DNA from 2 places in the Streptomyces sp. NPDC025793 genome. Region 2 is predicted to be linked to the other one. Evidence: riboswitches for the same ligand, from Rfam matches in the RefSeq annotation. Region 2 holds a riboswitch; the other holds the start of a gene.
The links. Region 2 has a riboswitch for S-adenosylmethionine ahead of ACZ4MF_RS10695 (putative leader peptide). Riboswitches for the same ligand answer to the same signal wherever they lie in the genome.
Positions count from the first base shown of each region.

Region 1: linked by a shared signal. The riboswitch ahead of ACZ4MF_RS01775 (aminotransferase class V-fold PLP-dependent enzyme) and the one ahead of ACZ4MF_RS10695 (putative leader peptide) in region 2 are both predicted to bind S-adenosylmethionine.

Region 1 covers NZ_JBVHMR010000001.1:365,601-371,107, forward strand. The annotation lists gene qcrB (cytochrome bc1 complex cytochrome b subunit) at 1-1,259, shown strand, start outside; gene trpD (anthranilate phosphoribosyltransferase) at 1,386-2,450, shown strand; SAM riboswitch class IV at 2,525-2,641, shown strand; gene ACZ4MF_RS01775 (aminotransferase class V-fold PLP-dependent enzyme) at 2,823-4,199, shown strand; gene ACZ4MF_RS01780 (Lrp/AsnC family transcriptional regulator) at 4,237-4,518, opposite strand; gene ACZ4MF_RS01785 (rhomboid family intramembrane serine protease) at 4,515-5,258, opposite strand; gene ACZ4MF_RS01790 (hypothetical protein) at 5,413-5,507, shown strand, end outside.
Region 2 covers NZ_JBVHMR010000004.1:100,746-106,252, reverse strand. The annotation lists gene ACZ4MF_RS10705 (ATP-binding cassette domain-containing protein) at 1-452, opposite strand, end outside; gene ACZ4MF_RS10700 (ABC transporter substrate-binding protein) at 456-2,075, opposite strand; gene ACZ4MF_RS10695 (putative leader peptide) at 2,271-2,387, opposite strand; SAM riboswitch class IV at 2,421-2,534, opposite strand; partial or broken gene ACZ4MF_RS10690 (DUF1684 domain-containing protein) at 2,589-2,781, opposite strand; gene ACZ4MF_RS10685 (hypothetical protein) at 2,999-3,253, shown strand; gene ACZ4MF_RS10680 (SAM-dependent methyltransferase) at 3,326-4,141, opposite strand; gene ACZ4MF_RS10675 (DUF397 domain-containing protein) at 4,223-4,441, opposite strand; gene ACZ4MF_RS10670 (helix-turn-helix domain-containing protein) at 4,471-5,337, opposite strand.

The sequences.
Region 1 (5,507 bases), on a different contig from region 2:
CCGGCATGTTCGTGCACATGATGCGCGTGTTCTTCACCGGTGCGTTCCGCAAGCCGCGTGAGATCAACTGGCTGTTCGGCTTCCTGCTGTTCGTCCTCGGCATGTTCACCGGCTTCACCGGTTACTCGCTGCCGGACGACCTGCTCTCCGGCACCGGTGTCCGCTTCATGGAGGGCGCGATCCTGTCCGTGCCGATCGTCGGCACGTACCTGTCGATGTTCCTCTTCGGCGGCGAGTTCCCCGGTCACGACTTCGTGGCCCGGTTCTACTCGATCCACATCCTGCTGCTGCCGGGCATCATGCTCGGCCTGATGGTGGGCCACCTGATCCTGGTCTTCTACCACAAGCACACGCAGTTCGCGGGTCCCGGGAAGACCGAGAAGAACGTCGTCGGCATGCCGCTGCTGCCGGTCTACATGGCCAAGGCCGGAGGCTTCTTCTTCCTGGTCTTCGGTGTCATCGCGTTCATCGCGGCGGTCGCCCAGATCAACCCGATCTGGGCCATGGGCCCCTACCGTCCGGACCAGGTGTCCACCGGCGCCCAGCCCGACTGGTACATGGGCTTCTCCGAGGGCCTGATCCGGTTCATGCCGGGCTGGGAGATCAACCTCTGGGGTCACACGCTCGTCCTGGGTGTGTTCATCCCGCTGGTGATCTTCCCGCTGGTCCTCGTGGCGATCGCGGTCTACCCGTTCATCGAGTCCTGGGTCACCGGCGACAAGAGCGAGCACCACATCCTGGACCGCCCGCGCAACGCCCCGACCCGTACGGGTCTCGGTGTCGCCTGGATGACGCTGTACCTGACGCTGCTGGTCGGCGGCGGCAACGACCTGTGGGCCACGCACTTCCACCTGTCGATCAACGCCGTCACCTACTTCGTCCGGATCTTCTTCTTCGTCGGACCGGTCCTGGCGTTCCTCGTCACCAAGCGGATCTGCCTGGGCCTCCAGCGCCGCGACCGCGAGAAGGTGCTGCACGGTCGCGAGACCGGCATCATCAAGCGGCTGCCGCACGGTGAGTTCATCGAGGTGCACGAGCCGCTCAGCCAGGAGCAGCTGCACACGCTCACCGCGCACCACCAGTACGAGCCGGCCGCCATCGGTCCGGTGGTCGACGAGAACGGGGTCCAGCGCAAGGTCGGAACCTCGGAGAAGCTGCGGGCCAAGCTGTCCAGCGCCTACTACGGCGAGGACAACCAGATCCCGAAGCCGACCGTCGACGAGTACAAGGAGATCACGAGCGGCCACGGCCACCACTGATCCCCGCGTCGCCACGCCACGCCGAAGGGCCCCGTCCGCAAGCCGGACGGGGCCCTTCGCCCTGTCCCGGGGCCGATAGGGTGGGATCGGACGACGATTTCGCAGGTACGACCCTCAGGAGCGACCATGAGCGCTGTGACCCCCGCTGGAGGCGACACCGCGGCGGGCCGCTCCTGGCCCGCCCTGCTGAACGGCCTGCTGAACGGCGAGAACCTGTCCGCCGACGACACCGCCTGGGCGATGGACCGGATCATGCGCGGCGAGGCGACCGACGCCCAGATCGCCGGGTTCGCGGTGGCCCTGCGGGCCAAGGGACAGACGGTCGAGGAGATCACCGGCCTGGTCCGCACGATGTACGAGCACGCGAACGTGATCGAGGTGCCGGGCCGCACCGTCGACATCGTCGGCACGGGCGGCGACGGAGCGCGGACGGTGAACATCTCCACGATGTCCTCGCTGGTCGTCGCCGGTACGGGCGCCAAGGTCGTGAAGCACGGCAACCGCGCCGCCTCCTCCGCCTCCGGTGCCTCCGACGTCCTGGAGAAGCTGGGCGTCAACCTCGACCTCACGCCCCGGCGGGTGGCCGAGGTCGCCGAGGAGGCCGGCATCACCTTCTGCTTCGCGGTCAAGTTCCATCCGGCGCTGCGTCATGTCGGCGCCGCCCGCGGCCAGTTGGGCATCCGGACGGTGTTCAACCTGCTCGGTCCCCTCACCAACCCGGCGAAGGTGCGGTCCCAGGCGGTCGGCGTGGCCGTCGCGCGGGAGGCGCCGATCGTCGCGGGCGTGCTCGCGGAGCGCGGCAACTCCGCGCTGGTCTTCCGCGGCGACGACGGCCTGGACGAGCTGACGACGACGGCCACGTCCCATGTCTGGGTCGTACGGGACGGCAAGGTCACCGAGGAGGTCTTCGACCCACGCGACGTCGGTATCGACCTCGTCCCCGTGGAGGCCCTGCGCGGCGGCGACCCGGCCCACAACGCGGAGGTGGCCCGCCGGCTGCTGGACGGCGAGCGGGGCCCGGTCCGGGACGCCGTCGTACTGAACTCGGCGGCGGCCCTCGTCGCCCTGGACCCGACGGACACCCCGCTCGCCGAGCAGCTCGGCGCCGGCATGGCCCGGGCCGTCGAGTCGATCGACTCGGGCGCGGCGAAGCGGGCGCTGGAGCGCTGGGTGGCGGCGACCAACGCATAGCGGTCACGACGGGCGTCCCGCGATCCGGACCGGGGTTGCGGGACGACGATCAGTTGACGTAGGTTCCTGAACCAGGTCATGAGTGACAGTCATGAGGCCCCGGCCGACTGTCCGGCAACCCTCCGTCCGTGGCGGGGTGCCCCGGGTGAAGACCAGGTCGTAGGCAGCGAGGTCTACGGCAAGCGCGGACCCCTCGCACACTTCTGAGAGTGTGGGGCCAGGGGTCCTGGTCGTTCGAGGGAGCCTTCCGTGAGCAAGCGAATGCGATAGGGCCGCAGAGCCCCGCCTCCGCATCCCCTTTTCTCTTCTTTCCGTACGCCGCCCCGTGTCGTCTTCGGCTCCTTCGGCGTACGTCCTCACGGGAGTCCACTCATGTCTGTCTTCACCGCTGCCGCCGACCAGTCCGTTTGCTCCCCCCTGCCCGTTCTGGGCCGGGATGTCACCGTCCCGCTCGTGACCGGTGGCGAGGTCACCTACGCGGCGCTCGACTACGCGGCCAGCGCCCCCGCGCTCCAGCGCGTCTGGGACGACGTCGCCGCCTACGCGCCGTACTACGGCAGCGTCCACCGCGGCGCCGGCTACCTCTCGCAGCTCTCGACCGACCTGTTCGAGAACGCCCGCAGGACGGTCGCCGAGTTCCTCGGCTGCCGCGCCGACGACCAGGTGGTCTTCACCCGCTCGACCACGGACTCGCTCAACCTGCTCGCCCGTGCCCTGCCCGCCGGCTGCCAGGTCTTCGTCTTCGAGACCGAGCACCACGCCTCCCTGCTGCCCTGGCAGGACGCGCGGGTCACCTACCTCAACGCCCCGCGCACCCCGCGCCAGGCGGTCGAGACCCTGGAGCGGGCCCTCGCCGACCGCACTGCATCTATTCAAGAGGGGTACGGCCCGGCCCTGGTCTGCGTCACCGGCGCCTCCAACGTCACCGGCGAGCTGTGGCCGGTGCGCGAGCTGGCCGCCGCCGCGCACGCCCACGGCGCCCGGATCGTCCTGGACGCCGCCCAGCTGGCCCCGCACCACCCGGTGGACGTGCGCGACCTGGACGTCGACTGGGTCGCCTTCTCCGGGCACAAGCTGTACGCGCCCTTCGGCTCCGGCGTCCTCGCGGGCCGCGCGGACTGGCTGCGCGCGGCCGAGCCGTACCTCGCGGGCGGCGGCGCGAGCCGCACGGTCACCCGGCGTCCGGACGGGGGAGTGGCCGTGGAGTGGCACGAGAGCGCCGCCCGGCACGAGGCGGGCTCCCCGAACGTCATCGGTGCCTACGCCGTCGCGTCGGCCTGCAAGGCGCTCACCGAGGCCGGCTGGGAGAACCTGGTGGCCCGCGAGGAGCACCTGATCGCGAAGGTCCGCGCGGGCCTGGCCGCGGTGCCGCAGGTGAAGGTGCTGTCCCTGTTCGGCGACGACGCCCCGCGCGTCGGCGTGATCTCCTTCGTGGTGGAGGGCTGGAACAGCTCCCACTTCGCCGCCGCGCTCTCCGCCGAGTACGGCATCGGCGTCCGCGACGGCCTCTTCTGCGCCCACCCGCTGGTCCGCACCCTGCTCGGCAGCGACCCCCAGACCCAGGGCGAGTGCGGCGCCCCCGAGGCGGCCCCCGGCGAGAAGTCCCTCAACGCCATCCGCGTGAGCTTCGGCGCGGGCACCCCCGACGAGCACGTCGAGCGCTTCGTGACCGCCGTGCGGGAACTGGTGACCGAGGGTGCCCGGTGGACGTACCGCACGCAGGACGGCCGCTGCGTGCCGGCGGTGTGAGGGTTCGTACGCCCGTTCCGAGGCGGCTTTCAGCCGGTCAGGAGTCCAGTCCGATCGCGAAGGCCGCCTCCAGGTCGTGCTGGGAGTAGGTGCGGAAGGCCACGTGGGTGTCGGTGGCCTCCACGCCGGGGATCTTGCTGATCCGGCCGGGGATGACGTCGGCCAGTTCCTCGTGCCGGCCCACCCGGACCATCGCGATCAGGTCGTACGTGCCCGTGACGGAGAAGACCTCGCTGACCGAGTCCAGCGAGGCGATCTGCTCCGCGATCTCGGGGATCCGGTCCACGCTGGTCTTGATGAGGACGATCGCGGTGATCACGGCTGGTTCTCTCCCTCGGGGGCCGGAGCTGGGGTGCACTTCACTCTAGTCCCACGCCCGTAGCGCACCCACGCGTAGAGGAAGCCCAGCCCGAACCCCACCAGGTGCGCCAGATACGCCACCCCGGGCCCCTCGGAGGCCTGGCTCGCCGCCGCCCACTGCACCGCCACCCAGAACGGCAGCACGACCCAGGCGGGGAACCGCAGCGGCACGAAGAGGAGGAACGGCAGCAGACTGGTCACCCGGGCCCGGGGGAAGAGATACAGGAACGCGCCGAGGACCGCCGAGATGGCACCCGAGGCGCCCACCAGCGACTGTGCGGAGTCGGCGTTGGCGACCGCGTACCCGAGCAGGGCCAGGTAGCCGCATCCGGCGTAGAACAGGGTGAACTCGATCCGGCCCATCCGCTCCTCCGTCATCGCCCCGAAGACGAAGAGGAACAGCATGTTGCCGAGCAGGTGCACCCAGCTGCCGTGGACGAACAGGGCCGTGGCGGGCGTGAGGATCTCGCGGGCCGGCCCGCCGAACAACTCGGCCGGGACCACGCCCCAGTGCCGGAAGTAGGCCTGCTGGGCGGCCGCGAGGGCCTCCCCGGAGCCGTAGCCGGGGGTGAGCCCGGAGGCCGGGCCCAGCACGAAGATCAGGCTGCACAGCGCGATGAGCCCGTAGGTGATGGGTGCCGAGGTGCTCCGCACCGCTCTGAGAGTCCGGCCGGCCGTCGCGCTCCACTCGCTGATCATGAACACAGAGCATGACGTAACGGGATGCATGCCGACAGACCGCCTCGCCGTCGTGGACGGACGGGCGGCGAGTCCCTGCCAGGCCGTAGGGTTACGGCCACACGCGTCGGCCGACGGCGCGGAACAGAGCACGAGAAGGAAGCGGACTGCCACGATGACGGTTCCCCTGCCGACCGCGACCACCCGGTGGCGCTGCACCCTGTGCGGCAACCTGACCCGGTTCGACGTGACCCGTTCGTCGAAGGTCGT
Region 2 (5,507 bases):
CGGTACGACACGGACAGGCCGCGTATCTCCGGCAGGGGTGCGGTCACGTCGTCACCGTCCTCGTCGTTCTCCCGTTCAGCGCGCTTCTCACGGCCACCGCGGTTCTCCCGTTCATCGGTCATCGCTGCCGGGACCATTCGGACGGTCTGCGGCAGCGCGTCGGCAATGGCCCTGGTGACCGGCCGGCCGGTGGCGACCGAGTCGCCGAAGTCCCCGCGCACCGTCCGGCCGAGGTACTCGGCGTACTCGACCAGTACCGGCTTGTCGAAGCCGTACTCGTGCCGCAGGGCGGCGATCTGCCGGGGGTCGACCTGCCCCGAGTCCATTCCGGCACTGGCCATCGCCGTGACCGGGTCGCCCGGCAGGTAGTCCAGCACCAGGAACGAGACCGTGCAGGCCGCCCAGAGCACCCCGGCCGCCTGGCCGAGCCGTTTGATCACATAGCGGCGCACGGGCTAGCCGATCCAGGTGTCGTGCAGCTGGATCCGGCTGGAGGCGTCGAAGTCCAGGTCGTGCACCCTCTTCGAGACGCCCAGCTGGGTCTGCAGCTCCACCACCGGCGCGTAGTAGGCGTTCTTCACGATCAACTGCTCCGCCCGGGCGACCAGTTGCTCGCGTTCGGCCGGGGCCGTGGTCGTGGCCTGCGCGGACAGCGCCGTGTCCAGATCCCCCGCCGGCACGCGGTAGAAGTTGGCGAGCCCGGTGGAGAAGGAGCTGCGCAGGATGTCCGGGTCGGCACGGGTGCCGTTGCCCCAGGCCGCGTCGTAGTCGCCCGACTGGAGCGTCGGGGCGAACCGGGTGACCTGGAGCTGCTTGAGGGTCACGGCCACGCCGATGGCCTTGAGCTGCTGCTGGACCAGTTCCAGCGCGGGCTGGTTGGTGGCCGCGTTGGGGAACCAGTCGATGGTCAGGTTCAGCCTCGTGCCGTCCTTGGTCCGGATGCCGTCGCCGGCGGTCTTCCAGCCGGCCGCGTCCAGCAGGGACCTCGCCTTCGCCGCGTCGAAAGCCAGATCCGTGCCGAGGCCGGTGTAGTCGGGCGTGGTGTGCGCGAGGATGCTGGTGGCCGCCCGGGTGCCGGTGGGGAACACCGTGTCGGCGATCTGCTGCCTGTCGATGCCGAACACGATCGCCCGGCGTACCCGGGCGTCCTTCAGCAGCGGTCGCGCGTTGTTGAACCCGAGGCCGAACACCACACCGGGGTTGGCCCGCCGCTGGAGAGTGACCCGGCCTCCTCCGAGCGCCGCCTCGTCGGCCCTGCCGACGCTGCCGATCGCGTCCACCTGGCCGGACTGCAGACTGCCGGTCCGTACCCCCGCCTCGGGGACGACCTTGAACACCAGCCTGTCCAGGTACGCCTCGCCCCTCTTGCTCCACAGCGAGGAACCCCAGGCGTAACCGCTGCGCCGGGCCAGGGTGATCGACTGGTTCTGCACGTACCGCTGCAGCGTGAAGGGTCCGGAGCCGATCACTCCGGCACTGCACTTCTGCTGCGGTGTCCTGTGCACGCTCGCCGATGACTCGATTCCCAGCGAGTGTGTCGAAGTGGCCTGCAGGAACTGGGCGTTGGGCTTCCTGAAAGCCACCCTGACGGTGAGGGGGCCGACCACTGTGGTGCTCCTGACGCCGCTCAGGTAGCCCTCGGCCAGCGTGCCCAGCGCGCCGAGCTTGGGCACCGCGTCGAAGTTGTCCTTGACCACCTGAGCGGTCAGCCCGGACCCGTCGCTGAAGGTGACGCCCGACCTCAGGTGGAAGGTGAACGTGGTCGCGTCGGAGCTGATGTCCCAGCTCTTCGCCAGCCACGGCACGATCTTGCCGGTCCTGGGGTCCTGGTCCGTCAGGGAGTCCACGATCTGGCGCACCGAGTAGATGGTGTCGTTGCTGGCGACCTGCTGGGGGTCCACGCAGCCGGCGTCCGAACCCACCGCGAAGGTCAGGGTGCCGCCGGACCTCGCCCGGCCGCTGCCCGAGCCGGAGCCGGCGGTGCTCGACCCGCACGCGGTCAGCAGCACACTGGCGGTGAGAAGGGCGGCCAGCGCCGTCCATCGGGAGGATCTGACATCGGCAAGTGCAGTCACGGAAGGGTTTCTCCTACTCGTGTCACCAGGCACGGGGTGCCGTCCGAGGCACGGCCGCGCACGGGCGTGCGGCCCCGGCCGACAGGCGGAAACGGGGATCAGACGGAAACGGGGATCAGGCGCGGGACGGGGATCAGACGGAGACGGGAGCGGCCACGGCCGCTCCCGGCCGTCGACCGGCGGCGGGAAGGCCCGTCAGTCCTGACAGAAGCAGCTGGTCGAGCGCTTCAGGTCGATGTGGCGGCGGCGCGCAAGCCGGGAGAACACCATCGCGACGGCGAAGGAGGCACGGGGGCCGTCGCTGCGCCGCATGACCCTCCTCCGTGTCTCCGGCCCGGTCAAGGGGCCACGCGCTTGCGGGGATCGTCGGTGATTCCGCCGGGCTGTCACCTGGAGTACCCCGCCGCGTGGGAGGGTTGCCGGTCAGCGAGCCAGGGCTTCACGCCGACACTCGATGTCGATCGCGATGCTACGGAGCGGTCTCGGCGTACGTCAATGCCGTCACCGGCCGCCCTACGACCGCCCGGCTCGGGATCCGCCGCGTTCGCGGGGAATCTTCTGACCTGCCTCGATCGCCACCGGCAGTCGGTTCTCGGCCGGTGGCAGCGGGCAGGTGGCCAGGTCCGTGTAGGCGCACGGCAGGTTCGCGGCGCGGTTCGAAGTCCAGGACGACCGTACCGTCGGCGGCGGGCGCCAAGGACGCCAACCGGCCGAAGACGCGGAAGGGTTCGGCATTTGTGACCGGTGCGACGGGCGCGAACCCGGTGGGGCCCGCGGAGCCGGACAAGGGCGTTCCTGCCGGGGCGTCGCCACCACCGACACGGCGCTCGAAGAGCCGCTGATCCCAAATTGCTAAAAGACCCGCGTATAGGCTCATATCGCGTCAATTCAGGACTGCGTTCCCCGTAAGAAAGGGTCGAACCATGCGTAGGATTCAGCGCGCTGCCGTCGTGGCCGCGGTGGTCACGGGGCTGTCCGCCCTCGGCGCCGGCGCCAGCTTCGCCGACGGCTACGACGCCCCTCCCAGCCCTCCGCAGATCACCGCCGTGGCCCATTCACAGGCCCGCGCCGTAGCCGTCGGAGGCGGCACCGCGGTGGCCAACTCGCAGGCCAACGCCGTGGCGACGTGGGGCGGATACCAGTACGGTCAACCGCAGTACGCCGCCCCGTCGGCGTGACGCGGCCGACCGACGTCGGGCGCGCGGACGTCGCTGGTGCCCAGCCGGTCGAACGACCCGGCCGGGCCCCGGCTAGCGTTTGATGCCCACGCCCGCCCACAGACTGATCTGGGCGTCCGTGGGCTCCGTCCCGTCGGCCGGTCCGGCGGGCCGCCAGCGGTGGCAGCACACGATGCCGGGGTCGATCAGGTCGAGTCCGTCGAAGAAGCGGCGGACGTCGCTGTGCGAACGGAACTGCACCGGAGACCCGGACTTGGTGTAGACCTCCGCGACCTTGTTCCAGGTGACGGGGTCGAAGTCGGGCGTGCAGTGGTTCATGGCGAGGGCGCTGCCCGCCGGGAGCGGGTCGAGCAGCCGGCGGACGATGGCGTACGGGTCGTGCGGGTCGGTGATGAAGTGCATGAGCGCGTTGAGGGAGAGCGCGATCGGCTGGTCGAAGTCCAGGACCTCCGAGGCCTCCACGGCACTCATCAGCTCATCGGGGTCCCTGACGTCGGCCTCGACGTAGGCCGTGCGTCCCTGCGTCGTGCTGCGCATGAGGCGTTCGGCGTACTTCAGGACGAGGGGGTCGTTGTCGGCGTACACGACGCGGGCGTCGACCGCGACGGACTGGGCGACCTGGTGCAGGTTGGGCTCGGTCGGGATGCCCGTGCCGATGTCCAGCCACTGGCGGATGCCGTGCTCCTGCGCCAGGACCCGGGTGGCCCGGTGCATGAACGCCCGGTTCTCGCGGGCCGTCACGTAGATGCCGGGGTGGGCCTGGGCGGCGACCAGGGCCGCCTCCTTGTCGATCTCGAAGTGGTCCTTGCCGCCGAGGAAGTAGTCGTACATCCGGGCCGAGTGCGCCTTGCTCGTGTCGAGATCCCGGCCGGCCTGCCTGGTGGTCATGTTCTCCCCTTCACGTGTGTGTCTGTCGGCCCGCAGGCCAGGAGCGGGACCGGTGTCGTCGTCCCGTGCGTCCGCCGCCGGTCACCCGGCGACCAAGTGATCGGCCAGGCCCTCTTTGACCCCGCGGACGAACGCGGCGATCTCCTCCGGCGCGTAGATCAGCGCCGGCCCGGCCGGGTCGGTCGACTGCCGTACGGCCACACGGCCGTCGGCGAGCAGTTTCGTCTCGACGCACTGACCGCCGTTCGGTCCGCTCCAGGGGCGCTCCCAGCCCTGTTCCCCGAGGTCGCGGGCCGGCATCCCGTTGTAGACGCCCTCGTCGGTGAATGTCACGAGTACTCCTTGCGTATGCGGTTCAAGAGCGCCCTGCTGTCCTCCGACGACGTCAGCAGCGCCATACGGGAATGCGCTTCGAGATGGGAGACGACGTCCGCGCGCTGGTCCAGGTAGACGGAGGCGGACAGAAGTTCGCTGTAGACGATGTCGGGCAGCTCGGGTTCCTCGAACCGGAAATACGTGAACGGGGCACACGCCCCGACATGCGCACCCGCGGCGAAGGGCACGACGTCGATGCTGACGTGCGCGAGCTCGGACATGTCCAGCAGCCGCTCGATCTGCTCCCGCATCACGTCCGGGCCGCCCACCACCCGGTGCAGGACGGCTTCCTCCATCACCACCCACAACGTGGGGGCGTCCTCCCGCTCCAGCAGGCTCTGGCGGCGCAGCCGCAGCTCCACGCGGCGCGCGAGCTCCTCCTCGCTCCCGTTCGGCAACCCGCCGCGCAGTACGGCGTGGGCGTAGTCGGGGGTCTGCAGAAGGCCGGTGACGTACAGGGGTTCATAGGTGCGCAGGGTCTTGGCGCTGGTCTCCAGGCTGACGTACGCGGTGAACCAGCTGGGGACGGCGTCGCGGTACGAGTGCCACCAGCCGGGCTCGTTGGCCTGCTCGGCCAGGTCGACGAACTCGTCGATCACCTGGCGGTCCGCCCCGTAGGTCTCCAGGAGCTTCTCCACGTAGAGAGGCTTCAGCGCGACCTCGGCCTTTTCCAGCCGGCGGATCGTCAGGGTCTTCACGCGCAGGGCTCTTGCCGCGTCCTCCAGCGAGGCACCGGCGTCGAGCCGCATGTCCTGCAGCCGACGGCCGAGGATCATACGCAGGACCGTCGGTGCGCTGGTCCCGGAACGGGCCTCGCTCACGCCCAACCTCCTGAAGAACTGTCAACGCCGCCATTCTGTCAGTGGCTTGATGGTGCCGCCAGGGTGATACCCGCACTGCTGAAATTATCAGGGAGTCGGTTGCAGCGTGAGCGCGATCACGCGCATAGTTGACATGTGAGCGGTCAAGTCACAGCTCTGACGCGGCATCC